Linked DNA regions of Anaerobacillus alkaliphilus. The protein of the gene in region 2 interacts with the protein of the main gene of each other region in a pairwise test. Links are inferred from orthologs where the notes say so. Each region holds a gene or a part of one and is shown on either strand. Other genes may lie near its edges. The genes, in order: DS745_RS15185 and DS745_RS22025.

Region 1 (8,372 bases), on a different replicon or contig from region 2:
CATCGTTCCAGTTACTGCAAAAATATAAAAAATAATGCTCATTAATAACATGATATTTCCTAGAGCTGGAATCGTTAAAAGAAGTGCATCAACTAATTTGCGCAATGATGGAATAACGGAAATAGCTCTAAACACACGAAGTACACGTAAAATTCGTAGTACTGTTATGAAATGAGCACCGACAAAGATGTGTCCTGCGGCGACAATCAAAAAATCAAACCAATTCCAACTACTCTTAAAGAAGTTACTCAACTTCTTTTCAGCAATCATCCTTAAAATAATTTCTACTGTAAAAATCCAAATTAAAGCCTTATCTATTAAGAAGAATAATTCCTTATGAGTTTTGTAAATCGTAGGGTATGTTTCAATACCAACAACTATAGCATTAAACATAATTAATCCAAGAATTGTTCCTGTAAAATATTTATGCATGACAATTCTACTTACTTTTTGTTGAATACTTTCCTTCTTTCCTTCAGACATAAGTTCCTCCGATTTTTTCATACTTTAAGACACAAATTTAATTTTACTAAATCTTCTGGTAGAATAAAAGTTTTTCTTCTAATAATAACTAAAGCTGGGTTTCCCCAGCTTTAATTACTTCACATTGGAATATAACTTTCCTAGTTCCGTCGAACGTGCGGCAGCGCGTTTAATACATTCGACCATTGCTTCTTGGTAGTGGTAGCTCTCAAGAACTTTAAAGCCTGCCTCAGTTGTACCACCTGGGCTCATTACTTGTTTATATAATGTTTTTGATGAAAGGTCTGTCGATTTTATCCTTTCTGCCGCTCCAATCAGTACCTGAGCAATCAAGCTTTTTGCTAAGTGTTCATCCAGACCAATTTCTTTAGCACCGATTTCCATTGCTTCTATTAAATAATAAATGTAAGCGGGACCTGACCCTGATAAACCAGTGATCGCATCTAACTTTTCCTCTTCAACGATCGCGACTTCCCCAATTGCCTTAAATAACTCTTCTGACATGTTTAAATGCTCCAATTCAGCAAAGTTTCCAGAAGAGATTGCTGTAATAGACTCGCCAACTGCGGCTGAGGTATTAGGCATTGTTCGAATGATTGGGGCATTATGCCCAAGCAATTGTGAGATGCAGGACGTTGATACACCTGCAAGCACGGAAATGAATAATTGTTGCTCCGTAGTATAGTGCCTAATTTTTGCGATCGTTTCAGCAATATCTTTTGGTTTCATTGCAAAAACCACAATATCCATTTCTAAGAGTATTTCCTGATTATTTGAAAAAGTTTTCACACCGTATTGTTCTTGTAAAAGGAGAAGTCTTTCCTTGTTACTTCGATTTGTTACGAAAATTTGTTGAGGCAAAAGCACCTTTTCCTTTAGTATTCCAGAAATCATAGCTTCTGCCATACTTCCTGCCCCAATGAAAGCAACTTTTTTATTTGTTAACATAAACCCCATCTCCTCTGCCTTTTTTCACTTACAGCGTTACTCCACTAAAGTTGTTGGTTACTAAGAACGAATTTGACCATTCCCTAAAATAATATACTTGCTTGAAGTTAGAGCTTCTAAACCCATCGGACCTCTGGCATGAAGCTTTTGTGTACTTATCCCAATTTCCGCTCCAAAACCAAATTCAAACCCATCAGTAAAGCGAGTTGATGCGTTATGATAGAGGACTGCAGCATCTACAAATGTAAAAAACTTCTCTACATGATTGCTGTTTTCCGAAATGATCGCTTCGGAGTGTTTTGAACCATATTTGTTAATATGGGAAATGGCGTCTTCTACGGAAGTTACAATTTTTACCGCCAATGTTAAATTTAAAAATTCAGTTGCCCAATCTTCTTCAGTAGCATTTACAATTCGTGAATCTAGCCTTACTGCGTGGTCATCGCCGCGTAGTTCAACACCATGGGTAATAAGAGAATTAACTAGACTTGAAAAATGAAGCTTTGCCCACTCCTCGTGAACGAGAACAGTTTCACAGGCATTGCAGACAGAAGGACGTTGTGTTTTTGCGTTAATCAGAATATCTAACGCCATTGAATGCTCCGCAGTATCGTCAATAAAAATATGACAATTACCTACACCTGTTTCTAAAACAGGGACTGAAGCTTTTTCTACTACTGATTGAATAAGAGATGCTCCGCCTCGTGGGATTAATACATCTAAGTAGTCATTTAATTTAAACATTTTTTCAGCTGTTTCTCGTGAAGTATCCTCTATTAGCTGTACTGCTTCTTTAGGAATTGAACTTTCTAGGAGTCCAAGGTGAATCACGTGTACTAATGCTTTGTTAGAATGAATGGCTGAAGAACTCCCTCTCAATATTACAGCGTTACCAGTTTTTAAACACAGACTAGCAGCATCAACGGTTACATTCGGCCTTGCCTCATAGATCATCCCAATGACACCTAGAGGTACCCGAACTCTTTTTAACTTCAAGCCGTTTGGTCTTGTATCTTCAAAGGTTACACCGCCAACAGGATCATCTAGTTCTGCTAGCTGAGTCAGGGCGGATGCCATATCTTTAATCCTAGTTTCTGATAGCATTAGTCGATCGAGTAATCCCTCTGAAAAGCCATTACTCCTCCCGGCATCGAGGTCCTTTTGATTTTCCTTTAAAATGTATGGGATTTGACTCAGTAAAGCTTTACTAATTTTTACTAATGCCTTATTCTTTTCTTCTGTGGAAGAAGCTCCTAGTAATCCTGTTAATTCTTTTGCTTTCTGCGCTTTTGATACTAGTTCATTCATGATGTACCTCCTTATGAAAATGTAATCCATTGATCACGGTGAATAGCCTCAACAAATGCCGTTCTTTCTTCAGAGCTGTTTTTTCCTTTTATTGAGCGTAGTTCTTCAGCGGAATAATTTATTTGACCTTTGCCAATAATCTTTCCGCGGGCAGTTGCAACCTCGACAACATCTCCCTTTTGAAAGTTCCCAGATATCTCTTGAATACCTACAGGGAGTAAACTTTTCCCTTTTGCGACGATGGCTTGAGCTGCACCATCATCAACGAAAATTCTCCCATTCGTCATTGAGTGATAGGCAATCCATTGCTTTTTATTTCTTACCAATTTTTTGGTCGTTCCAATATAGGTACCGTCACCCTTGCCTAGGAGAATATCTGTTAATTTCTCTTGGCCTTGGCCAGTACCTATAAATACCTGAACGCCTAAAGAACCAGCGGTTTTTGCAGCTTCTATTTTAGATCTCATTCCACCTGTACCAACTTTAGAGCCAGTAGCTTTTGCTTGGGTAAGTAATTCATCAGTAATTGTCGGGAGATAATGATATTTTTTGGCACCTGGATTTTTACGAGGGTCTTCGTCGTATAGTCCATTTATATCTGTTAATATTGCTAAAAAATCCGCGTGTATAAGTCCACTTACTAAAGCAGAGAGCATATCATTGTCGCCAAAAGTAAGCTCTTCTACAGAGGTAGAATCGTTTTCGTTAATGATTGGGATTACACCACGTGCAAGTAGCTCGGTTAAAACAGCGTAGGCATTGCTGTATTGTTCCTGACTTAAAAAGTCGTTCCGGGTCAACAGCAGTTGTGCTACAACGATGCTATGTTGGCTAAATGCTTCTTCATATCCTTGCATCAGCAACCCTTGCCCTACTGCTGCAGCTGCTTGCTTTCCTGCAATTGTCACTGGTCTTGAAGGATAACCAAGCTTGGTGAAACCAGCAGCTACAGCTCCTGATGAAATTAAAATCACTTCATGACCTAGTTGTTTAAGCCTTGCTAATGCATTGGCGTGTTCGATCAGTTTTTCTCTGCATAAGCCACCTTTATTATTTGTTAATGAGCTACTGCCAATTTTGACAACAATTCGTTGCTTACTCATAATTAATCCCTCATTTTTGTTAGATAAATAAAAAAACTCCTCCATCCTTAAAAAGGACGGAAGAGTTATATCCGCGGTACCACCTTCATTGACATCTAAAAAGATGTCCTCTCAATACCATTAACGCTGGTAACGGTTAGGTTTTGGCCTAACAGCTCTAGGGCAGGTTCAATAGGTTTTATGGCGATGGAATCTCTCAGCCGGTGAATTCCACTCTCTTTCGCGAAAACGTTATTTACTAGTCCCTTTCAACACTTTAACCGAGTAAGTTTTTCTAATTATCTGATATTCGTATGACACTGTCAATACTTTTTTAGCTAAGCTTTACGGATATGAATTATAATAAACTTCAATACTGAAGTAAAGGCCATTATATTTAAAATTTAGAAAGAAGTTTGGTATAGTTGAAACATCTTTTTAATGGACAAAGAGTCGGAGGGATAATGAAAGTGAACAATAAGATTATTGTAATTACAGGTGCTTCAAGTGGGATTGGTTTAACATTAGCGAAAGATGTTGCCAGAAAAGGTGGAATACCCATTCTATTAGCACGCTCGACAAATAAGCTACAACAAGCAAGTGATGAAATTATAAAAACAACCGGTATTGAGGCGCCCTACTACACACTAGATGTTACGAATAATAAAGAGGTCTCCGATGTCTTTGCGCAAATTCTAGAAAAATATCAGAAAATTGATGTCTTAATTAATAATGCCGGATATGCGATTTTTGATACGTTCCTTGAAGCCAAAACAGAAGATATTGAAGGTATGTTTGCTGTGAATGTTTTTGGGCTTATTTCTTGTACTAAAGCAGCACTTCCTAACATGCTTAAGGAAAATACAGGTCACATTATTAATATAGCTTCACAAGCTGGTAAGCTAGCCACACCGAAATCTAGTGTTTATTCTGCGACGAAGCATGCAGTTTTAGCTATTTCAAACAGTCTTCGAATGGAGTTAGCGGATACGAATATTTTCGTTAGCTCTGTTAATCCCGGACCGATCAAAACACCTTTTTTTGACCGTGCTGATTTGACAGGAAACTATACGAAAAATGTTGAAAGATTTATGCTGGACCCGGCTTTTGTTTCACAAAAAATCCTCCAACTCGTAGACAAGCCTAAACGAGAACTTAATTTACCTAATTGGATGGGAGTTGGAACAACTCTTTATCAGCTATTTCCAGGACTAGTTGAGAAGTTTGCAGGAAAGAAGCTTAGCCAAAAATAAGCCTTTTTTGAAGTTATATCTTTTGTCTTTAAAACAAAGGGTAGTATATAATGTAAAAAAATGTTAGTTAAAGGTGGATATATAATGGCTAAGAAAAAGGTTGAAAAAGCAGTGCTTTTTTCAGCTACAGAATCACTATTAATTGAACAAGGCTATCGTGGGTTTCACTTAAAAGCTCTTTCAGAGCGGCTTAGGATCGGTAGAAGTACGTTGTATGAATATTATGCTAGTAAAGAGGAGCTAATTACAGACTATTTGGTGTATATTTTAGATACAATTATTGAAGAGTGTCAAAAGATTGAACAAAGTGATGCTATCACTCAATTGAGGGATATGGTGAAAATCTTTCTGAAATACTCGCAATTGCATCAAATCGCACTCATTATTCCGTTTATTGATCCTGAGCATTCTTCAAAAGTGGAAGCATCGTTAATTAATTTAAAGCGTGACCATGAGTTTCTTTATGAGAGAATGAGCCAGCTTATCGAGGAAGGGAAAGCTGCTAAACAGATTCGAGTTGATCTAGAAACAGTAGTAATTGCTAGTATGATCTTTAATGCCATCCAAGTTCCAAATGTGATGAAAAAACACGAGAAAGAGTGGGGGGAAACGGTTTTAGAAATTTTGTTTAACGGGATTGGAGCAACAACGTAACTGATGGGATTGGGGTAGATGCTCAGTCCCATTTTTTTCAAATTGAAAAGAGAACGTATATTCGTTATAATTTAGATTATAATAAGAATGTACGTTCTCTTTTGGTTTATTAGCGTATTTGTAAAGGAGGAAGAGAAATGCGAATTGATTATCCGTCATTACCAGCAAGGACGATATTCTGTATTGATATGAAAAGTTTTTATGCTAGTTGTTCAGCTCTTCTTCTAGGTTTAGATCCGTTAACAGCTTATCTGGCTGTAGTTGGAGATACGGAACGGGATGGAAGCATCGTTTTAGCTGCAACACCTAGGTTAAAATCTGATTTTGGAATTAAAACAGGAAATCGTCTTTTTGAAATTCCAAAAGACCCTCGAATTAAAATTGTCAATGCTCAAATGTCAACATATTTGCAAGTTTCGACTAGGTTAACATCATTTTTTAATCAATACGTTCCTCTAGAATCTATCCATACATATAGCGTTGATGAAAGTTTTCTTGATGTGAAAGGAACAACGCGGCTTTGGGGAAGTGCCTGGCAGCTCGCACAGCGGATTAGAGAAGATATGCTAGCTGAGTTTGGATTAAGTTGTTCCATTGGAATTGGCCCTAACATGCTACTGTCAAAAGTTTGCCTTGATCTAGAAGCTAAAAAAGCAGGTATTGCAGAGTGGGGTTACAGTGATGTGAAGAAAAAGCTTTGGCCTGTATCTCCGTTACGTGAAATGTGGGGGATTGGGTCAAGAATGGAGAAACGATTAAATAAATTAGGAATTTTTTCAATCGGTCAATTGGCAGAAGCTCCGTTATCATTACTTGAAAAAAACTTTGGAATTATGGGGAATCAGCTTTATTATCATGCTCATGGGGTTGACCTTTCAGATTTAGGTGCACCGATTGTGGAGGGCCAAATCAGCTTTGGGAAAAGCCAAATTTTATTACGCGATTATCAAGACCTGGAAGAAATTAAGCATGTCATATTAGAAATGTGTGAAGAAGTCGCAAGGCGTGCGAGAACAGCTACAAAAGCAGGAAGAACGATCAGTCTAGGTATCGGTTATAGCAAGGATGAAGCAGGCGGAGGCTTCCATAGATCGACAACATTGCAAACAGCCACAAATATTACGCTTGAGATTTATGACGCTTGTTTACAACTATTTGGTCGATATTATCGTGGGGAAACAGTTCGAAGTATTTCAATCGCTCTTTCAAATGTAGTTAGTGATGACCAAATTCAGCTTAGTTTCCTCAATCCTAATAAACCTCGTCAAAGAGATCTTGGCTATATTATGGACTTTATTAGGGAGAAGCATGGTTCAGATAAGCTACTTCGAGCAGTATCCTATACGAAAGCTGGGACAGCGAAGCATCGTAGCAAGCTTGTTGGTGGACATAAAGCATAAGGGGTAGGGGGAAATTATTAAAGATCGTAGAACAAGTCATATGTCGTCCCTATAGAAAATATAATAGACATTACAATTGATTGAATTTATAACCACCTACGATACTAATGACTGATGAAATTCATTAAATCGAATAACTTTAAATTTGTTCGGAATTTTGTAAAACATTCTTCACAATTTGTTTACTTCATTTACTTAGAAAAGATGTTATAGTAAGGATGCAAAAAGGTATTTAAAAAACAAGAATGGGAAGTGAAGGCGTGATTGTTCAAGATTTGATTGAGACAACAGAATTTTTCACAGAGGAAACAAAAGACGACTTTTTTGTTATTTATGAAAAATTTGCAAACAGTGATTGTAACTGTGAAGGAAATATGTTCGAAGAAATAGAATGTGATGATGAGGAAATAGTTCAAATTCTTCAAGGTAATCCTGATTGTAGTTGTTCTTTACGAAGCATTGAGAGCTATCGCGTTGGGCAAGAATACAAAACAGTAGAAGATATTCTTGCAAAAATTAAAAAAGAGCATACAGAAATTTTTAAATAAGAGTGGTCGGTTAAGCCACTTATAATACTTGTTTTCACCAATCCTCTCGTCGTATTGAGAGGATTTTTCCTTTTCTACTTGTAAAACAAAAGAAGTGGATGATTGCAGAAAAAGATAGAAAAGCTATAATATGAACTATAAATTGATAAAGGATGGTAAGGATGATAAACGTATTATTTGTATGCCTAGGAAATATATGTCGATCACCGATGGCAGAAGCTATCTTTAGAAATAAAGTTACATCAGCAGGACTGGAAAAAGAATTTTTTATTGATTCAGCTGGGACGGGTGACTGGCATATTGGCAAACCTCCTCATGAGGGTACACTAGAAATATTAAAGGAGCATAGTATCGATGGCTCCGGTATGTCTGCAAGACAAGTCAAAAACGAGGATATAAAGAAATTTGACTATATTATTGCCATGGATGCAGAAAATTTAGGGAATTTACACCGGTTAAAGGGAAGAGATACTTCAGGAGAAATTGGCAGACTGTTAGATTTTATTCCTGAAGCAAGTAAAGTTGACGTGCCCGATCCCTATTTTACAGGGAATTTTAACGAGGTTTATCAATTAGTTGATGAGGCTTGTGAGAAACTCCTTCTACATATCCGGAATAAACATGAACTTTAAAAATAAAAGCTGACCTATTAAAAAAATAGTCAGCTTTTTGTCTTTTTATATGGCTATTTTCGCA
Region 2 (17,655 bases):
CAGATCGATGACATTAGCGATGGGGGCTTAAAATTATCGACATCCTTTACCCTGCCTGTTACACATCGTAATATTGAAATTGAGATTACGTTTAAACTGAACGAAGAAGAAATAAAGCTAACAGGAAATGTATTATGGGTAAAAAATTCATCCTATGGAGTTCAGTTTACAATCGATGACTCTAGTAGAAAACAATTAATAGAAGAACTGAAACTTTACTCTCGAGGAGTAGTTTTTATAAGAAGACAAAAATAAAATTTGATAGGTTCTACACTTTCATTACGTGCTGAAAACATATAAATTCAACATAAAAGGAAGCCAATAAAGGCTTCCTTTTATTTATACAACTACACCCGATTTAAGTGTGTATCTTTAAACGCTGTTGAATATTTTAATCCGTACCCAAGCATTCGATCCATACCAATATGTGCAGACCAGATGAAACCAATTGATAATAGAGTAAGATTGCTGAACATTACACTCACTAAAATGAGAATAATAGGTACACTGTATGTATGAAATAAATTGTATGCAACTGACCCAACCTTATTACTTATTACATAACCAACCATTGCAATATCTGGTGCAAATAATAAAATGAAAAATAATAGCCAACTAAATTGAAAGTATCCATATAAATAAACGCTTAATGAAAGTATTGCAAACCCTTCGATGTGTAACAAGACCTTAGTCAATTTTATTCCCCCTTAAACTAAAATTCCTCCATAGTAGGTTTATCTTCCATCCCACTCTCTCATCTAACAATAGTGCATAAGTTGAGTTTTTTGAGACCTTCTATCTTACTTCATTGCATAATGGATGCCCATATGTCAAGACTTAGTTCCCTGCTAATGCAATGAACTAAGTCTTCTAGTTAACCAATAATTACTTTTTCTTTTGGGTAATGAAAATGGTCGTGTGCCTCTTTTCCTCTTACAATATATAAGAATGAAAAAATACCAATCCTACCAATAAACATTAAGACAATAATGACTTGTTTACCAACATCACTCAACTCAGGAGTAATTCCCATCGATAACCCTGTGGTTCCAAATGCAGAAGCTACCTCGAAAATAATGTGCATCAATGGGAACGGCTCATAGGCTGACAAGATAACAACCGCAAGCCCACAAATAAAAACGGCAACACAAATGACCACAAACGACTTAATGATATCTTCAGGATCTAATTCTCTTCGAAAGACCTTGACCGATTTCTTTCCGCGTGAATATGAAAAAATGGCTAATAAAGCAATCGCAAATGTTGTCGTTCTTATCCCACCGCCTACACTACTTGGCGATGCTCCTATAAACATCAGTGCGCTTAAAACTAACTGAGTTGCCGTTGAAAATTCACTAACGTCCATTGTCGCAAGTCCGCCATTTCTCGTCGTAACCGATTGAAATAAGGAATAAAAGAATTTTTCGTGCCAAGTCTTATCCCCTAAAAATCCTGACCAATCGAAAAGTAAAATCAACAACATCCCAACAATTGTTAAACTGAAAAAGGTAATCGTTGTTAATTTTGTGAAAAGGGAAAAGTAAAACTTCTTCTTTTCCTTTCTAGTTTTAATAAAATCTTTTACTTCCATTAACACTGGAAAACCAATGGCACCGAGGATTAATAAGATGATGTTAACGGTCTGTACAAAATAATCGTTGGCAAAAGGAATTAAGGACTGCCCAGTTATATCAAATCCTGCATTCGTCGTTGCACTAACTGACGCAAAAAAACCTTGAAGGAAAGCTTCTTGCCAAGTCGGAAAATACGTTAAAAAATACAGTCCTAAAATGACAGCACCAATAAACTCAATCAGTAGTATTAGTTTTAGAATTTCTTTCATTAATTGAACAAGACCAGCAAATGTCCCTCTATTTTGATCAGTCATAATTAACTGGCGTTCTCTTAACCCAATTTTTTTCCCTAGTAAAAGCCAAATGAACGTTCCTAGAGTCATGATCCCAATCCCGCCAAATTGAAGTACGAATGCCAGAATAAACGTACCTGGTACGCTAAATGTATCAGCTGTTGAAACAACAGTTAAACCTGTAACACTAATGGCGCTAACCGCGGTGAAAATAGTATCTAATAAACTAAGATTAACCCCAGGTTTCAAGGCGATTGGAAGGCTAAATAGGATCGTAGAAATTATGACAGCTCCTACGTAAAATAAGACAATCATTTGAATTGACGTAAGTCGGATATTGATGCCTTTTTTTTGAGTATACATGATTATAGGCCTTCTTCCTGATACCTTTTAATATCGTTGTTTGAGCCTATTAATATAATAATGTCTTTTTCAAAGATTAGTTGATCTGGGGTCGGTGAGATAATGACGTCTTCCCCACGTTTTAATCCTAGTATTGTACATCCGTATTTTGCACGGATGTCTAGATCAGCAATGGTTTGATAAGACACTTTTTGCGTGGCCATTAGTTCGACAATACTAAATTCTGGTGATAGCTCGATATAATCGATAATTTTCTCAGAAGCTAAATAATGAGCAATCCTAACTCCCATATCATGTTCCGGGTGAATAATTCGGTCTGCACCAATTTTCTCAACCACCTTATGATGGTATTGATTTTGTGCTTTAACCCAAACTTGCTTTACTTGTAATTCCTTTAAAAGCAACGTACATAAGATACTTGCCTGAATGTTGTCACCGATCGCCACGATCACGTGTTCGAAATTTCGTATCCCTAGCGATAATAGTGTACTTTCATCTGTTGCATTTGCCACAACGGCGTGTGTTGAAAATCTAGTAAAATCGTTAACTTTGTCTTCATTTAAATCAATTGCCAGAACCTCGTGCCCCATCTCATAAAGCTCTTTACAAACACTTCCCCCAAATCTCCCAAGTCCGATTACTGCAAACTGCTTTTTCATTTTTCTCTTGTCTCCTCTTTACCTCACACCATAGAAAAAAGACCATCACAAATAGAATGGTCTTCGGGTTACCCTAAGACCTTTCTCTCGAAAAGATACTAGTTAACGCTTACGAGGTTAGCTGTCGGATTAGGGATTGAGAGTATCCCCTCTTACAAAAGTAAGACTCACCCCAAGATAGAAATTGCTATCTAAAGTGGTTCCCCCGCTCATAAAGATTCAGCGAATAAAAGGTGTAGGTATTAAATTTATCTTTATTATGGAACTTAATTTACTCCTGTTTTATTTCTTTGTCAATATAATTTTTTAGTTGTTTAACCCTCTAAACACCGTCTTCTCATCCACAAAACAAATTGGGTTTCCGTAGGGATCTTTCATATAGAATGATTTCTCTCCCCAAGGTTGAACCTTAATCGTGGCTTTTACTAAAGCGGTATTCCATTGACAAACTTTCTCAAATATCTCTTCAAGGTTAGCGACAGAAATATAGATATAATCAGGATTAGGCTGTGCCTCATAATTATCTCCATCAGCTTTCGGATCGAAACAGGCAAGGATGGTTCCGTCGCAGTCAAAATAGTGCCTACCAGTTGAAACCCTCTTCCCTTCTATATTTAAAAGTTTGCGATAAAACACTGTTGCTTCCTCTATATCTGAAACTGGTAGTATTACTCGGTATAATTTCATTTTCAACCCCCAACTTATTTTCTATTATTTTTCGAGATCAACGACGAAAAAACCTTCTGAACAAGAACATCCTCTTCTTATTACAAATTTTTTGAAACTTATTCCATTTCTAATCGTATTAAACAAAGTAATTACTATATAATAGATTATGATTTAGACAGGAAAGGAGAAATAACATGACTTTACTAATTAACGGTATAAAGAAGAAGTTTGATAACCATCTTGCCGTTGATGGTGTTACATTAAAAGTCGAAAAGGGAGAAATGTTTGGTATGCTTGGTGCCAATGGAGCTGGCAAAACGACCTCTTTTCGCATGATTTTAGGACTGCTAGATCCAACGGAGGGTCAGGTTACTTGGAATGGTGAACGTATCACCTATAAACGAACACATCTAGTTGGCTATCTTCCAGAAGAACGAGGACTCTTTCCTAAGCTAACAGTAAAGGAACAACTTATTTATCTGATGAGACTTAAAGGAATGAAGAAGCCAGAGATCATCAAAGAAATGCGTCATTGGCTTGAGCGCTTCCAAGTTCCTGAATATGAAAATAAAAAACTAGAAGAACTTTCTAAAGGGAATCAACAAAAAATTCAATTTCTAGCGGCAGTCCTACATAAGCCAGAGCTCCTCATATTAGACGAACCTTTTAGTGGACTTGACCCAGTCAACTCTGACATGTTGAAAAAAGCGGTCCTTGACCTTCAAAAAACTGGAACGACGATCGTATTTTCAAGTCACCAAATGCGCAATGTCGAAGAATTATGTGAAGACTTGATTATGTTAAAACGAGGCAAACCAGTGCTTCAAGGAAACTTACGAGATATTAAACGTTCTTATGGAATGAAAAGCATCAGTATTCGTGCCGATTATGAGCTTGATTTCATCCACTCTATTTCTGGTGTGATTGAAATCGAAAAACACAGGGACGGGGCGACTGTAAAAGTAGAAAACGAGCGAGTTGCTGAAGATATTTTTCAAAAAATCACGGAAAAAGGGTTTGTCCGTAAATTTGAAATTGAAGAGCCGTCTTTACATGATATTTTCATAGATAAAGTTGGGGGTGATGCAGATGAATAACTTTTGGATTACCGTCACACATACTGCCAGTAAAAGACTGAAATCGAAAGCATTTATCTGGTCGACTGCCATTATTTCAATTATTGTGTTTGCTTTAATGAATCTTGGTACAATCATCGACCTATTCTCAGGTGACGATGACAAAGAGCAGGAAAAAACAATGGTTGCTGTTGTGATGGAAACGGAACATGAAGAGTTTGCAGAAATGCTATTTTCGCATGAAACTGGGGAATTTTTCTATGTAAACTATACTGATGGTGATATTGAATCTGCTCGGTTGGAAGTAGAAAATAATGACTATGAGTTTGTTCTTGGTTTATCGGGCGATCTATTAAATCTAGAAGCAACATTATATGGACCTGGAACTGACTTTCGATTAGGTCAGCAAATTCGATTAGATATCCAACGAGTAAAAGAAACAGTCGTTACCAATGAACTAGGTTTAAACGAAGCGGAACTAGCGATGATTTACAGTCCTGTTCAATTTAGCGAATTACCTCTAGCGGAAAATGGCGATGTAAGAACTGAAGAAAGCCATATGCAATCATACTGGATGGTTTATGCACTTGTTTTTGTGATCTACATGATTATCATCTTATTTGGATCAATGATTGCGACAGAAGTTGCTACAGAAAAATCGTCAAGAGTGATGGAGCTAATTGTATCGAGTGTCAATCCTGTCACTCAAATGTTTGGAAAAATTATCGGAATTGGACTTTCAGGTTTTGTAAACATAGGAGCGATTTTACTAGCCGCATATCTTGGCTATCTAGTTAGTGGTGAACAATTTCTTGATACAATGCTTGGTGATGTAATTGATATGTCACTGATCGGTTATGCAATCTTGTTAATATTACTTGGGTACTTATTATATGGTGGGGTTGCTGCGATGCTAGGCGCTCTAGTGAGCCGTGCAGAAGAAGTAAACCAAGCGATTCAACCGTTAGTATTTCTAGCAATGATTGCCTTGTTCGTGTCTATGTTCGGTCTTAACGTGCCGGATGCTACATTTATTCAAGTTTTATCCTATATCCCGTTCTTTACCCCGCAGCTGTTATTCCTTCGCATGGGAATGACGGCGGTACCAGCCTGGGAAATTATCCTTATCCTTAGCATCCTTGTCGTTAGTGTAATTTTGATTAATATCTTTGCCGCACGAATTTACAAAGGCGGAGTACTAATGTATGGGAAGTTCTCATTTAAAGAAGGTCTTAAGCAAGCTTTTACTCTAGGTAAAAAAGAAAAATAAGTGATAAGAAAAAAGTAACGGTCTTCCCTTTTAGAAGGGCTTAATCGTTACTTTTTTCTTTCTAATTCTCTTGGACGGCTACCTGTCGAAGATATTTAGTTTAGATACATCTATACTATCTTAGTAATAGTAAGGATATGGCGGATAATAGTACGGGTATGGCGGATAAACATATACCGGTGGTGGTGGAGTTAGTAATGCTCCAGCTGCTAACCCTGTTAAAAACGGTACGCCAAATCCAAACGGTGCACCAAAACCAAAGCCTGGTCTACCATACCCAAAGCCTGGTCTACCATACCCAAAGCCTGGCCTCCCAAAACCGAAGCCTGGGCGACCAAAGCCAAAGCCCGGGCCAAATCCACCTAATCCAAATCTCTGATCTGTTGTATAATGACCGTGATTGATCGTATGTTCCACTTTTTAGCCTCCTCTATTTTTATACTAAAGTATATGTGTGGTGGGTAAATGTTCTTGGGTAAGTGTCTTATGTAAAATAAATTTTCATGATATATGCTGAATTCAGTGATGAGTTCTTAGTTTACAGTTTTGACTGTATTAGAGGACACAGAGGACGTTATTTTTTCAAAAACAACCTTTTTTCAAGTTTCGCGGACACAGGGGACGTTATTTTAGTTAAATTGGCTGTAAATGGAGCTTAAATTGTAAAATAAGTGCATCTGTGTCCGCGAAAGCGAAAAAACTAGTAAAATCGCAAAAATAAGTGCATCTGTGTCCGCTTCCATAGAAAAAACCAGAAAATAGGCTCATTTCTACTAGGATATATTTCAAAACATCCGTTTTTGTTCTGCTTCTTACTCTATTTATTAACGTGACAATAAATTAAAGAGCCACTCATCCCCCACTTACCCCATCAAATTCTAGAAGATTTCCTTTTGGAGGCTAAGTTTTGATATATTTTCTCAATATCAGATAATGTACATTCAAATAGGTGACTATCATTGATTTTATAAATTCCTGAAGCAATTATTTTAATTATTAACTTCTTTTTCCTTGCTTCTACAGCATTTCTCAATTCACCCATAAGACAATATATCTCCCTTCTTTTCTTAATACTCCATAAATTACCATGATAAAATATTAGTAAAAAAGGCCATTTTCATATGAAAATAGGCCCTCCGGTCATCCGGTAGTTGTTAAGTACATTTATTAAATTGTGTACTCACTAGGTATAAATACTTTTAGATCTTTCGGCTTTACAAATACACGTTCTCCTTCTTTTAACTTTAGTTCATCAAACTGCTCTTTGGTCAATTCGACTTCAACTATTTCTTGAGTATCAACACGATTTAGTTCAATAAAAACAATCGGCCCAACAGCATGAATGTATGAAATTTCTGACTCTATTGCGTTACTATGATTATCTAAAATTCTTTTAATTTCCATTTGGTGTGGTCGGACATAACCAAATGCTTCGGTCTCTTCTTTATCAGTAAATTCCGGTGTATTCAATTCAAAATTACCAACGTTCATTATTCCTTTGTGAATACGGCCCTTAAAGATATTTACGTTACCTAAAAAGTCATAAACAAATGGACTATTCGGCTGCTCATACACTTCATCAGGTTTGCCAACTTGTTCAATCTTGCCATTACTCATCACAACCACCCGATCTGCAACATCAAGTGCCTCTTCTTGGTCATGTGTAACAAATACGGTTGTCACTTGGAATTCATCATGTAATCTGCGCAACCAACGGCGTAGTTCTTTTCTAACTTTCGCATCTAACGCACCGAACGGTTCATCAAGTAATAGGACTCTAGGTTCAACAGCTAATGCTCTTGCTAAAGCCACTCTTTGCCTTTGCCCACCTGATAACTGAGCTGGATAGCGATCTTGCAATCCTTCTAGTTTCACTAAAGATAATAACTCATTTACTTTCTCTTGAATTTTCTGTTTTGAGGGTCTTGTTTTTCTTGAACGAACTCTTAAGCCATAAGAGATGTTATCAGCTACAGACATATGTGAAAACAACGCATAATGTTGAAAAACAAAGCCAACATTTCTTTCTTTTGTTTTAACTTTTGTTACATTTTCTTCTTCAAAAAAGATGGAACCTTGATTTGGCTCTTCTAAACCAGCGATAATTCGTAGTAAGGAGGTCTTTCCTGACCCTGATGGTCCGAGAAGAGCGACTAACTCACCCGTTTTAATTGATAGATTAATATCATTGAGTGCAGCAAAAGAACCAAATGATTTTGATATGTTGTGAATGTTAATGGACATGGCTAGAGCCTCCTCTTCCTTTCTCGGTTTTCCATTCAATGAAGTGTTTTAAAATTAATGAAATAATCGCTAAAATAGACATTAGTGACGCAACAGCAAAAGCGGCAGTAAACTGATATTCATTGTATAGAATTTCAATATGAAGTGGCATCGTATTTGTTAATCCACGAATATGACCAGAAACTACAGAAACAGCACCAAACTCCCCTATGGCTCGAGCATTACATAGGATCATTCCATATAATAATCCCCATTTGATATTAGGAAGAGTTACATATAAAAACGTTTTCCAACCATTTGCCCCTAGCGTTAAAGAAGCTTCTTCTTCCGCTGTTCCTTGTGCTTGCATAACAGGTATTAACTCTCTTGCAACAAATGGTACAGTTACAAAAATTGTTGCTAGCACTATTCCTGGTACAGAAAAAATAATCCGAAACCCATGTTCTAGTAACCATGGTCCAAAAACACCATGAGCACTAAACAACAAGATAAATACAAGACCTGCAATAACTGGCGATACGGAAAATGGTAAATCGATGAATGTCATTAATAAATTTTTTCCCTTAAACTGAAACTTTGAGATACACCAAGCTGCTGCAATGCCAAATAATGTGTTTAATGGAACTACAATAACTACAACGAGTAAAGTCAGTTTAATTGCAGATAATGCGTCAGGTTCAGTTATAGAAGCTATATACACCGATAAGCCTTGTTCAAAACCTCTAATAAAAATTGCTGCCAAAGGTAAAACAAGAAATAGTAGTAAAAACAACAATGCAATTGTTATTAATATTCTTCTTATCCAAGGCGATTCTGTTGTTGGTCCTAATGCAATAGTAGATGAACCACGATTTGTAGCAGGTAACGTTCCAGCCATCTTTCTCACTCTCCTTTATGCGTGACGTTTATTACTCCACCACTGGATTAAATTTATGATGAATAACATCAAAAATGAAATAACAAGCATGAATGCTGCAATAGCAGTAGCACCTTCATAATCATACTGTTCTAACTTTGTCATAATCATTAACGGGGTAATCTCTGTTTTCATTGGAAGATTACCTGCGATGAACACAACAGATCCATACTCGCCAAGTGCTCTAGCAAAAGCAAGGGCAAATCCAGTTAAGATGGCTGGAATGAGAAGAGGAAAAATGACCTTTCTAAATGTCATCCAACGATTAGCTCCTAAACTGGCAGAAGCCTCTTCTATTTCTTTATCCATGTTAATAAGTACAGGTTGAACAATCCTAACTACGAATGGTAGACCAATAAAAGTTAACGCCACAATGACACCTAGCGGGGTAAATGCAACTTTAATTCCAAATATGTCTAGGTATTTCCCCACCCAACCGTTTGTAGTGTATAGAGTTGTCAATGCAATTCCGGCGACAGCAGTTGGCAAGGCGAATGGTAAATCAACTAGGCCATCAATGAAAGCTTTACCTGGGAATTGATACCTAACTAAGACCCATGCTATTAAAACACCGAACACTGCATTAATTGTTGCCGCAACAAAAGCTGACCCAAAACTAAGTTTATATGAAGCCACAACTCTCGGTTCAGTAATAGTCGACCAAAAATCACTCCAGCCCATTGAAGCTGTATTGATAAACACCATTGAGAGTGGAAGAATTATTATCAACCCTAAATAGAACATCGTAAAACCAAAAGTAAGCCCAAATCCTGGTAATATACTATGTTCTTTAAACCGCCAACCTTTCAATACTGTCACTCCCATCATCATGTAAAAAATAAACCTAAATTTAGGTTTTACTGTTGTTCTATTAGAACTCAGTGGGGCTTTATACCCCACTGAGTTTTGAAACTATGGCTGATAAATTCGATCAAAATAACCACCATCATTAAAATGCTCTTTTTGTGCTTTTTGCCAGCCACCAAAGAATTCGTCAATTGTAAACAAATTGATCTCCGGGAAAAAGTCTGCGTATTTTGCAAGTACTTGCTCATTTCTCGGTCGATAATAATGCTTAGCTGCCAACTCTTGCCCTTCTTCAGTGTAGAGGAATTCTAAGTATGCTTCAGCAACTTCCCGTGTTCCCTTCTTATCAACGACTGTATCAACCACTGTCACAGGAGGTTCAGCTAATATGCTAATTGAAGGTACTACAATTTCAAATTGATCTTCACCTAGTTCATTAACCGCTAAAAATGCTTCGTTTTCCCAAGACAAGAAAACATCACCTATACCTCGTTCTACGAATGTCGTAGTTGCTCCTCTTGCCCCCGAATCAAGTACTGCAACGTTCTTGTATAATTTTGTTACGAAGTTAATGGCAGCTTCTTCTGTCCCGTATTCTTCAAGCGCATAACCCCATGCTGCGAGATAATTCCATCTCGCACCACCTGATGTTTTCGGATTTGGTGTAATTACAGAAACACCTTCTTTAACAATATCATCCCAATCCTTTATTCCTTTTGGATTGCCTTTCCGAACTAAAAAAACTATGGTCGATGTATAAGGCGATGAATTATTTTCTAGGCGCTCTTGCCAATTTGCAGGGAGTAAATTTCTCGCCTCGTGTATAGCATCTATATCGTAGGCTAAGGCTAGGGTAACCACATCTGCTTCTAAACCGTCTATGACGGATCTTCCTTGACTGCCTGACCCCCCGTGAGATTGTTGTATCGTCACTTTAGTTCCAGTTTTCTCTTCCCAAAATTCTGCAAACTCCTGATTAAACTCCCGGTAAAACTCGCGCGTAGGATCATACGAGACATTTAGTAGTTCTATTGTTTTCGCCTCTTTAGTAGTCGCTTGGCCTGAATTCCCGACTTCTGCGTTATTTGTACTTTGAGAGCACCCTACTAATAAAATACCTGCTAAGCTAATTTGAAAAACACTTGATGTAAGTCGTTTCATTACTTTGTTCATGCTGTTTCACTCCTTAGTTATTTTTTTTATCTTAATTTAGAATTATCAGGGTGCTCCTTCTTCTTTTCGAATGAAAATCTAATTTTCTCGTTCCGATCTATTTGCGTAATTTTCCCATCATGTATGGTAACAACAACCGATCCAAATTCAATTCCTTCAATGTACGATTTAATTTTTTCGAGTTTCTCGATATCCGCATTAGCCATTGAAAGTTCCTCCTATCTACTCTAGCGTTTTTTACAGAAATAAAATTTAGGTTTGCCAATGGTCTCAACCATCCATATAGTTGATTTGCTAGCATACATCACCTCCTCAAAATCTAAATTAAATTTCCAGCTTGCCCCTCACCAATTAAACACATATGTAAACTCAGAATTAAAAGCATAATTAGCTGCAGAATTTAGTTATGGCTGTAAGGGTTAAAAACAAAAAAGACTTATACTCACTTTATCATTTAAGTGAGTACAAGCCTTCGGGTGACCGATCAGCATTACTTTTTTCTAAATTTATATTACTTATATTATTCTGATAATTCTTATCTGTCAAGTAAGAATTTAAACGCAATATAGTTACTTTCCCAACAAAATCCTACTAAATATTGGCTATTAATCTTGTAAAGCTGATTGTAAATCTTCAATTAAATCTTCAACATCCTCTAAGCCTACCGAAATTCTAATTAAGCCATCAGTAATTCCTAGTTCTAGGCGGCGTTCGCGAGGAATAGATGCGTGTGTCATTTTTGCTGGTAAGGAAATTAAGCTCTCAACAGCACCTAAGCTTTCTGCCAATGTAAAATACTTTACTTTCTTTAATACATCTTCTGCTTTGTCATTGCTACCCACGTCAAAAGAAATCATTCCTCCGAAACCTCTGGCTTGCTCTAAGTGAATCGTGTGACCTTTATGACTTTCAAAACCAGGATAATACACTTTTGAAATTTGTCGATGGTTTACAAGGAAATTAGCTACTTTCTTTGCATTCTCTTCAATTTCTTCCATTCGAATCGCTAGTGTTTTTATTCCTCTTATTAATAGCCAGCTATCTTGAGGTCCTAAGATTGCACCGATAGAATTTTGAATGAAATGAAGATCAGTGGCAAGCTTTTCAGAGTTAACAACAACGAGTCCTGCAACAACATCACTATGTCCACCTAAATATTTTGTGGCACTATGCAATACGATATCTGCGCCTAGGTCAAGTGGATTTTGCCAGTATGGTGTACTAAAGGTATTGTCGACAATCATAAGTAGATTTTTTGCTTTTGCTAAGTTTGAAATGCTGGCTATATCTGTAATCTTTAATAGTGGATTTGTAGGTGTTTCGACATAAATAGCTTTGGTATTGTCTCGTACTGCAGCTTCTACCTCTTGAATGTCACTTGTGTCCACAAAAGTTACTTCAATATTGTATTTCGTTAACACCTTTGTCATTAAACGATACGAGCCGCCATACACATCATCTGTAAAAATAACATGATCACCTGAAGAAAATAAATTCATCACAGCAGAAATGGCAGCCATTCCTGAACCAAATGCAAACCCACGATATCCACCTTCGATATCCTTAATTAATTCTTCTAATGCATGTCTTGTTGGATTACCAGTCCTTGCATACTCATACACAAAGTTTCCTACACCATCTTGTTTAAAAGTACTAGCATGATGGATCGGTATGGATACAGCTCCAGTTTGTTCATCTCTAGGAATTCCTCCATGAATCATCTGTGTTTTTTTTCTCATCTAATATCACCTTCATATATATTTTTACTTAAATAACGCTCGCTACTATCTGGAAATACAGTAACAATGTTTGTACCTGGAGGAGATTTTTGAGCTTCTCTTATGACTGCTTCAAATGCCGCCCCTGAAGAGCTACCTACTAACATTCCTTCATGAATAGCCAGTTCACTAACTCGTTTAAATGCTGCTTCATCAGAAATTGTATAAATACTGTCAAAATAAGCTGTGTCCATATAAGGAGGTAAAAACTCCATTCCAATTCCTTCTGTTCGATGTGGTCCTGAAATACCACCGTTTAAAATTGAGCCTTCAGGTTCAACTATAACAGTCTTTATTTGCTTATTTTTTGACTTTAAATATTTTGCGGTTCCCATAAACGTTCCGCCAGTCCCAGCTCCAGCCACAAAGATGTCAATGTTCCCATCAAGGTCTTCGTACAATTCTGGACCTAAAGTTTCAAAATACGTAGTAGGATTATTTTCATTGGTAAATTGTTGAGGGCTATATGAGTTAGGAATTTCCTTCAATAATTCTTTTGTTTTGTTTATTGCTCCCTCCATCCCTTCTGAGGTTGGAGTATTAATAACGGTAGCACCTAACGCCCTCATCAATGTTTGTTTTTCCATACTGAATTTTTGTGGTACGACGCATATGACCTTAATCTTCGTTCCTGCGGCTGCTAATGCTAACCCGATCCCTGTGTTACCGGCTGTAGGCTCGATCACAACCCCATCTTCTTGAAGTTGTCTAGCTTCAAGCGCCCCTTGAAGTAACTTCTTGCCTAAACGATCTTTCACACTTCCACCAGGATTAAAGTACTCTAATTTCACGAATACGTTCACTCCGTTCGGAACATCAAGCTGATTTATTTTTACAATTGGTGTACCACCGATTAATTCTTTTATGTTATTGTAATACTTCACATGCAAGCACCCCTTTTGGAAGCTCTTTTACTAACTTCATAGTTTATGAGAAAACATTTCTCCATTGGTCTTTTTTCGCTAGCATTTTTTTGGCAATCTCTTGCGCACCTTCCAAGCTATGACTAGCAGCCCAACCACATTGTACTTCATTACAAGCAGGTACTTCGGTTGCAACCAACACATCTTCTAACGTTTTTTCAAGAATTTCTAAGACTGTTTCATAACTATCATCATTAATCACCGATAGATAGAATCCAGTTTGACACCCCATTGGACTAACATCAAAAATCGTTTGGTGATGATTACGAACTAACTCTGCCATTAAATGCTCTAATGAGTGTAAAGACGGCATTTCCATGTGTTCCTTGTTTGGTTGTGTAAAGCGTATGTCATATTTAAAAAGTTTATCTCCATGTTGTCCTTCACTCACGCCCGCAAGTCTTACATATGGAGCAACTACTTTTGTATGATCTAAATTAAAACTTTCAACGTTCATTTTTTTAATCTCCACGATAACCTCTCCAATCTATATATTTATTATTCCTACCTGTATAGTATGTTTTAAAATACAATTTGTCAATTAGTTTTAACATTATATTCGCATTATTATTTTCAGGTTAAAATCATACCAGGTCTTTACTTTAGTGGATTTAGCAATAAAATTATAGTTTTTTTGTATATTAATTGTTGCAAATTTAAAAATTATATCATACTATGCTTATAGGATTTATATACTTTATAGCATTGGAGAGTGTTAGGCTCATGGGACGTGAATTCGTTGAACTATTTGATAATTGGGCAGAATCTTACGATCATTCAGTGTCAGGGAAAGACCTTGAATATGAAGAAGTTTTCTCGAATTACGATGAAATCCTTCAAGCAGTTACAGATCGTGTAAAAGGAAATATCGTTGAATTCGGAGTGGGCACAGGAAATCTAACTATAAAACTTTTGGAAAACGGTCATCGTGTTGTTGGCTTTGAACCATCTACTACAATGAGAGAAAAAGCTGAAGAGAAATTGTCTAATGCAACCATAGTAAATGGTGACTTTCTAGAGTTTCAAACTGATATGTCAATTGATGCTTTTGTTAGCACATATGCATTCCATCATCTGACCGATGCTGAAAAAGCAGAAGCAGTTTCTAAGTATAGTAGTTTACTTGCTAAGAATGGCAAAGTTGTTTTTGCAGACACTGTCTTTGAAAGTGAAGCAACAAAAGCTGATGTCATTCAGTCATCTAAGAAAAAAGGATTTCTAAACCTAGCACAAGATTTAGAAACAGAATACTATACGACTATTCCAGTTTTACGAAGTATCTTTGAAGCAAATGGATTTTCAGTACAATTCGAACAGTTAAATCCTTTTGTTTGGATGATTGATGCAACAAAGCTCTAAGTTGTTTTAATTACTACAAAGAAAAGTAGCCGTTAAGCACGGCTACTTTTACTATTTATACTTCTTCTTCCCATTCTTCCCATTCAATTTCTACTCCCCATTTTTTGGCGAGTTTATTTAATTCTTCTTCATATTCAAAAAATAGCATATCAGACTCTCCGTACAGTTCCATTGCTTGATTTTCGTTGCCTTCAACCCAGGCAATTTCTGCTTCGAGATGCTTTTTTAGTGCATCATTATGGATCATATGAACACTTTTCAACTCTTCTTTCTCGATTGTCTCTCCGTAAGCTTCAGACTTAGTTATGATCTCTTCTAATGAAGGAATCAGAACCACACGAGTAAAGTTTTCTAGCTCTTCCTCATTGTCAATTTGAGCTTCATTTTCCAACAGAAAATAATACTCATGCGCTAATTCGTCGCTTTCCTCTAAATACGTTAGCATTAAATCAGTATTTCCAGATAGATTCTGAAATACAAAATAACCAATAAATAATAATGGAATGATACCTAAAAGTTTTTTTGACACTCTGGTTCCTCTTTTCAAGCTGAATTGTCTTTGGACTAGTTCATTATAGGTTCGTTAATAGTAATTGTCATTTTAATTTTATTCCCTGAATTGGGTAGGATTTACATGAAGATTTTTTGTGAATTAACAGCCCGTTTGGTTATTGTATTACTACTTTGTTGGGTCCCTTAAGTAATTTCAAAAAAGCAGCCATTTCCCTTAAGTTTAGGGAAATGGCTGCTTTTTTTGTTACTAGTACCTTTATTGTGATTGGGTAGGAACGATAAATCCGTAGCTCTCCATAATCGGTTTGCCAATTGGACCGAAGATAAAACTCGTAAATTCGCGAGCGATTTCCTCTTGTTTTGTTGCCTTTGTAATGGCTAACATTTGCTCTAAAGGAGCATGCATTTGCTCATCAATGATATGAAAATTAACTTCATCTTTTTTTACTAGCGAAAGTGCAATGATCGCCACCTCAGCATTTCCGGTTTCAATATACGTAAGAGTGTCTGAGATATTTCTACCAAATACAAGCTTTTCTTCTAACTCGTCCCATACACCAGTTGTTTCAAATGCTTGTTTTGCAGCCAGACCATATGGAGCATGTTCAGGATTTGCAATTGCTACCTTAACTACTTCTGATTTTAGTAGATCCTCTATTTGTTCAACTTGTAATTGACTATCTGCTCTTGTTGCAATTCCGATACGTCCAAATGCGTAAGTTTGCATAGTGTCAGTTAGAAGGAGATCCTTTTCATTTAAGTTTTCAATAAATTTCTTATTTGCAGCTGCGAATATGTCAAATGGTGCACCATGTTCAATTTGGTCTGCCAATTGTCCCGTCGAACCAAATGAAAAGACAACTTTTGTGCCTGTTTCTTCTTCAAAAAGCCGGCCAACTTCGCTAAAAGCAAGCGTTAAATCTGATGCTGCAGCCACTGTTAATTCTTCTCTAGCGTCATTGTCTGAAGACTGATCTTCGCAACCTGCGATGAATAACAAAACTACCAAAAATACTGTAAGTATAAATTTCTTTTTTACCATGAGTACATATATCTCCTTCAAATTTATTAAATATATTATACTAATAAATTTAGATAAAAAACCAAGGACTTGTGAACAGATTGTTAAGTGTAATTTCTTATATTTTATTTAATGGTAGAGCTTACAAGAAACTACCTACATGTAATCCAATAAAAAAACAAACAATTGACCCAACGATACTAAGTGAAAGATACGCCGTTAGCTTTTTCCATTGTTTCTTGATAGAAAGTTGGATGGCTTCCACACTAAAAGTAGAAAAGGTTGTAAATGCACCAAAGAAACCTATGCCGATTGCTAAATAAAGTGGATCATCATACGCTCCTAGTGGCGTTCCACCAAAGGAAAGACCGAAAAATAGTCCCAAACCTAAAGAGCCTACTAAGTTAACAAATAACATCGCAATCGGAATTGGAGGGTTAGGGTAACGTTTCATAAAGGCCGATCCTAATAAATAACGTGAAATCGCTCCTATGGAGCCTCCAACCACTAATAGCAGTAGTTTCATGCTGGATTCACCTCTTTCTTTTGTCTGGTTTTCTTAGCTATTACTGATCCTGCACGATACCCAATGAATGCAAGTATAATTCCACCAAACATAGTGCCAAACACGTACAACCCCGCATCAAAAACCGTATAATGGTTCATTAAAAATGACGTGTCTGCTGCTAACGTCGACATCGTCGTAAAGCCACCACATAAACCAACTCCTAGTCCCGTTCTTACCCATTCCTTCGGTACAAAAACAAAGAACCAAGCGGTTAAAAAACCTAAAAGTAAACTGCCAAATAAATTTTCAATGATGGTTCCATAGGGATAACCAGACTCAAGTGTTAAAAGATTTAATGAATATCGAGAAATAGTGCCGATAGCTGCACCTACCCCTACCGCAATAATATTTTTCGCATGCTCACTCAATAAAAATAGCTCCTTAAAATTTATTACATATATTATACAAATAAACTCAGCTATAAGACCAACTTTTTATCTAGCGTAAAA

The links.
Region 1: the proteins of DS745_RS22025 (region 2) and DS745_RS15185 interact in binary tests that used the Escherichia coli proteins (3 or more experiments, as listed by UniProt). The link is inferred for Anaerobacillus alkaliphilus from one-to-one orthologs.

What each region holds. Positions count from the first base shown.
Region 1 is NZ_QOUX01000045.1:194,681-203,052, forward strand. What follows is about bases 616-3,510. They hold DS745_RS15185 (glutamate-5-semialdehyde dehydrogenase), read right to left. Parts: upstream 2,740-3,510; coding sequence 1,492-2,739; downstream 616-1,491. Other genes in these bases: proC (pyrroline-5-carboxylate reductase), read right to left, coding at 616-1,431; proB (glutamate 5-kinase), read right to left, coding at 2,751-3,510. Also shown: DS745_RS15175 (ion transporter), read right to left, coding at 1-483; more of proC, read right to left, coding at 598-615; more of proB, read right to left, coding at 3,511-3,842; DS745_RS15195 (SDR family NAD(P)-dependent oxidoreductase), read left to right, coding at 4,286-5,074; DS745_RS15200 (TetR/AcrR family transcriptional regulator), read left to right, coding at 5,159-5,728; DS745_RS15205 (Y-family DNA polymerase), read left to right, coding at 5,866-7,128; DS745_RS15210 (hypothetical protein), read left to right, coding at 7,389-7,676; DS745_RS15215 (low molecular weight protein-tyrosine-phosphatase), read left to right, coding at 7,838-8,308. UniProt on the Escherichia coli protein: Catalyzes the NADPH-dependent reduction of L-glutamate 5-phosphate into L-glutamate 5-semialdehyde and phosphate. The product spontaneously undergoes cyclization to form 1-pyrroline-5-carboxylate.
Region 2 is NZ_QOUX01000047.1:327,952-345,606, reverse strand. The notes cover bases 6,111-9,099. They hold DS745_RS22025 (sulfate/molybdate ABC transporter ATP-binding protein), read right to left. Parts: upstream 8,149-9,099; coding sequence 7,072-8,148; downstream 6,111-7,071. Other genes in these bases: cysT (sulfate ABC transporter permease subunit CysT), read right to left, coding at 9,041-9,099; cysW (sulfate ABC transporter permease subunit CysW), read right to left, coding at 8,138-9,025; DS745_RS22030 (Fur-regulated basic protein FbpA), read right to left, coding at 6,776-6,946; DS745_RS22035 (hypothetical protein), read right to left, coding at 6,111-6,309. In the rest of the region: DS745_RS22070 (PilZ domain-containing protein), read left to right, coding at 1-255; DS745_RS22065 (DUF4260 domain-containing protein), read right to left, coding at 348-695; DS745_RS22060 (TrkH family potassium uptake protein), read right to left, coding at 875-2,230; DS745_RS22055 (potassium channel family protein), read right to left, coding at 2,233-2,889; DS745_RS22050 (VOC family protein), read right to left, coding at 3,196-3,576; DS745_RS22045 (ABC transporter ATP-binding protein), read left to right, coding at 3,753-4,655; DS745_RS22040 (ABC transporter permease), read left to right, coding at 4,648-5,904; more of DS745_RS22035, read right to left, coding at 6,025-6,110; more of cysT, read right to left, coding at 9,100-9,874; DS745_RS22010 (sulfate ABC transporter substrate-binding protein), read right to left, coding at 9,977-11,044; DS745_RS22005 (YezD family protein), read right to left, coding at 11,071-11,250; DS745_RS22000 (bifunctional cystathionine gamma-lyase/homocysteine desulfhydrase), read right to left, coding at 11,650-12,783; DS745_RS21995 (PLP-dependent cysteine synthase family protein), read right to left, coding at 12,780-13,706; DS745_RS21990 (S-ribosylhomocysteine lyase), read right to left, coding at 13,750-14,202; DS745_RS21985 (class I SAM-dependent DNA methyltransferase), read left to right, coding at 14,469-15,104; DS745_RS21980 (hypothetical protein), read right to left, coding at 15,160-15,633; and 3 more genes. UniProt on the Escherichia coli protein: Part of the ABC transporter complex CysAWTP involved in sulfate/thiosulfate import. Responsible for energy coupling to the transport system.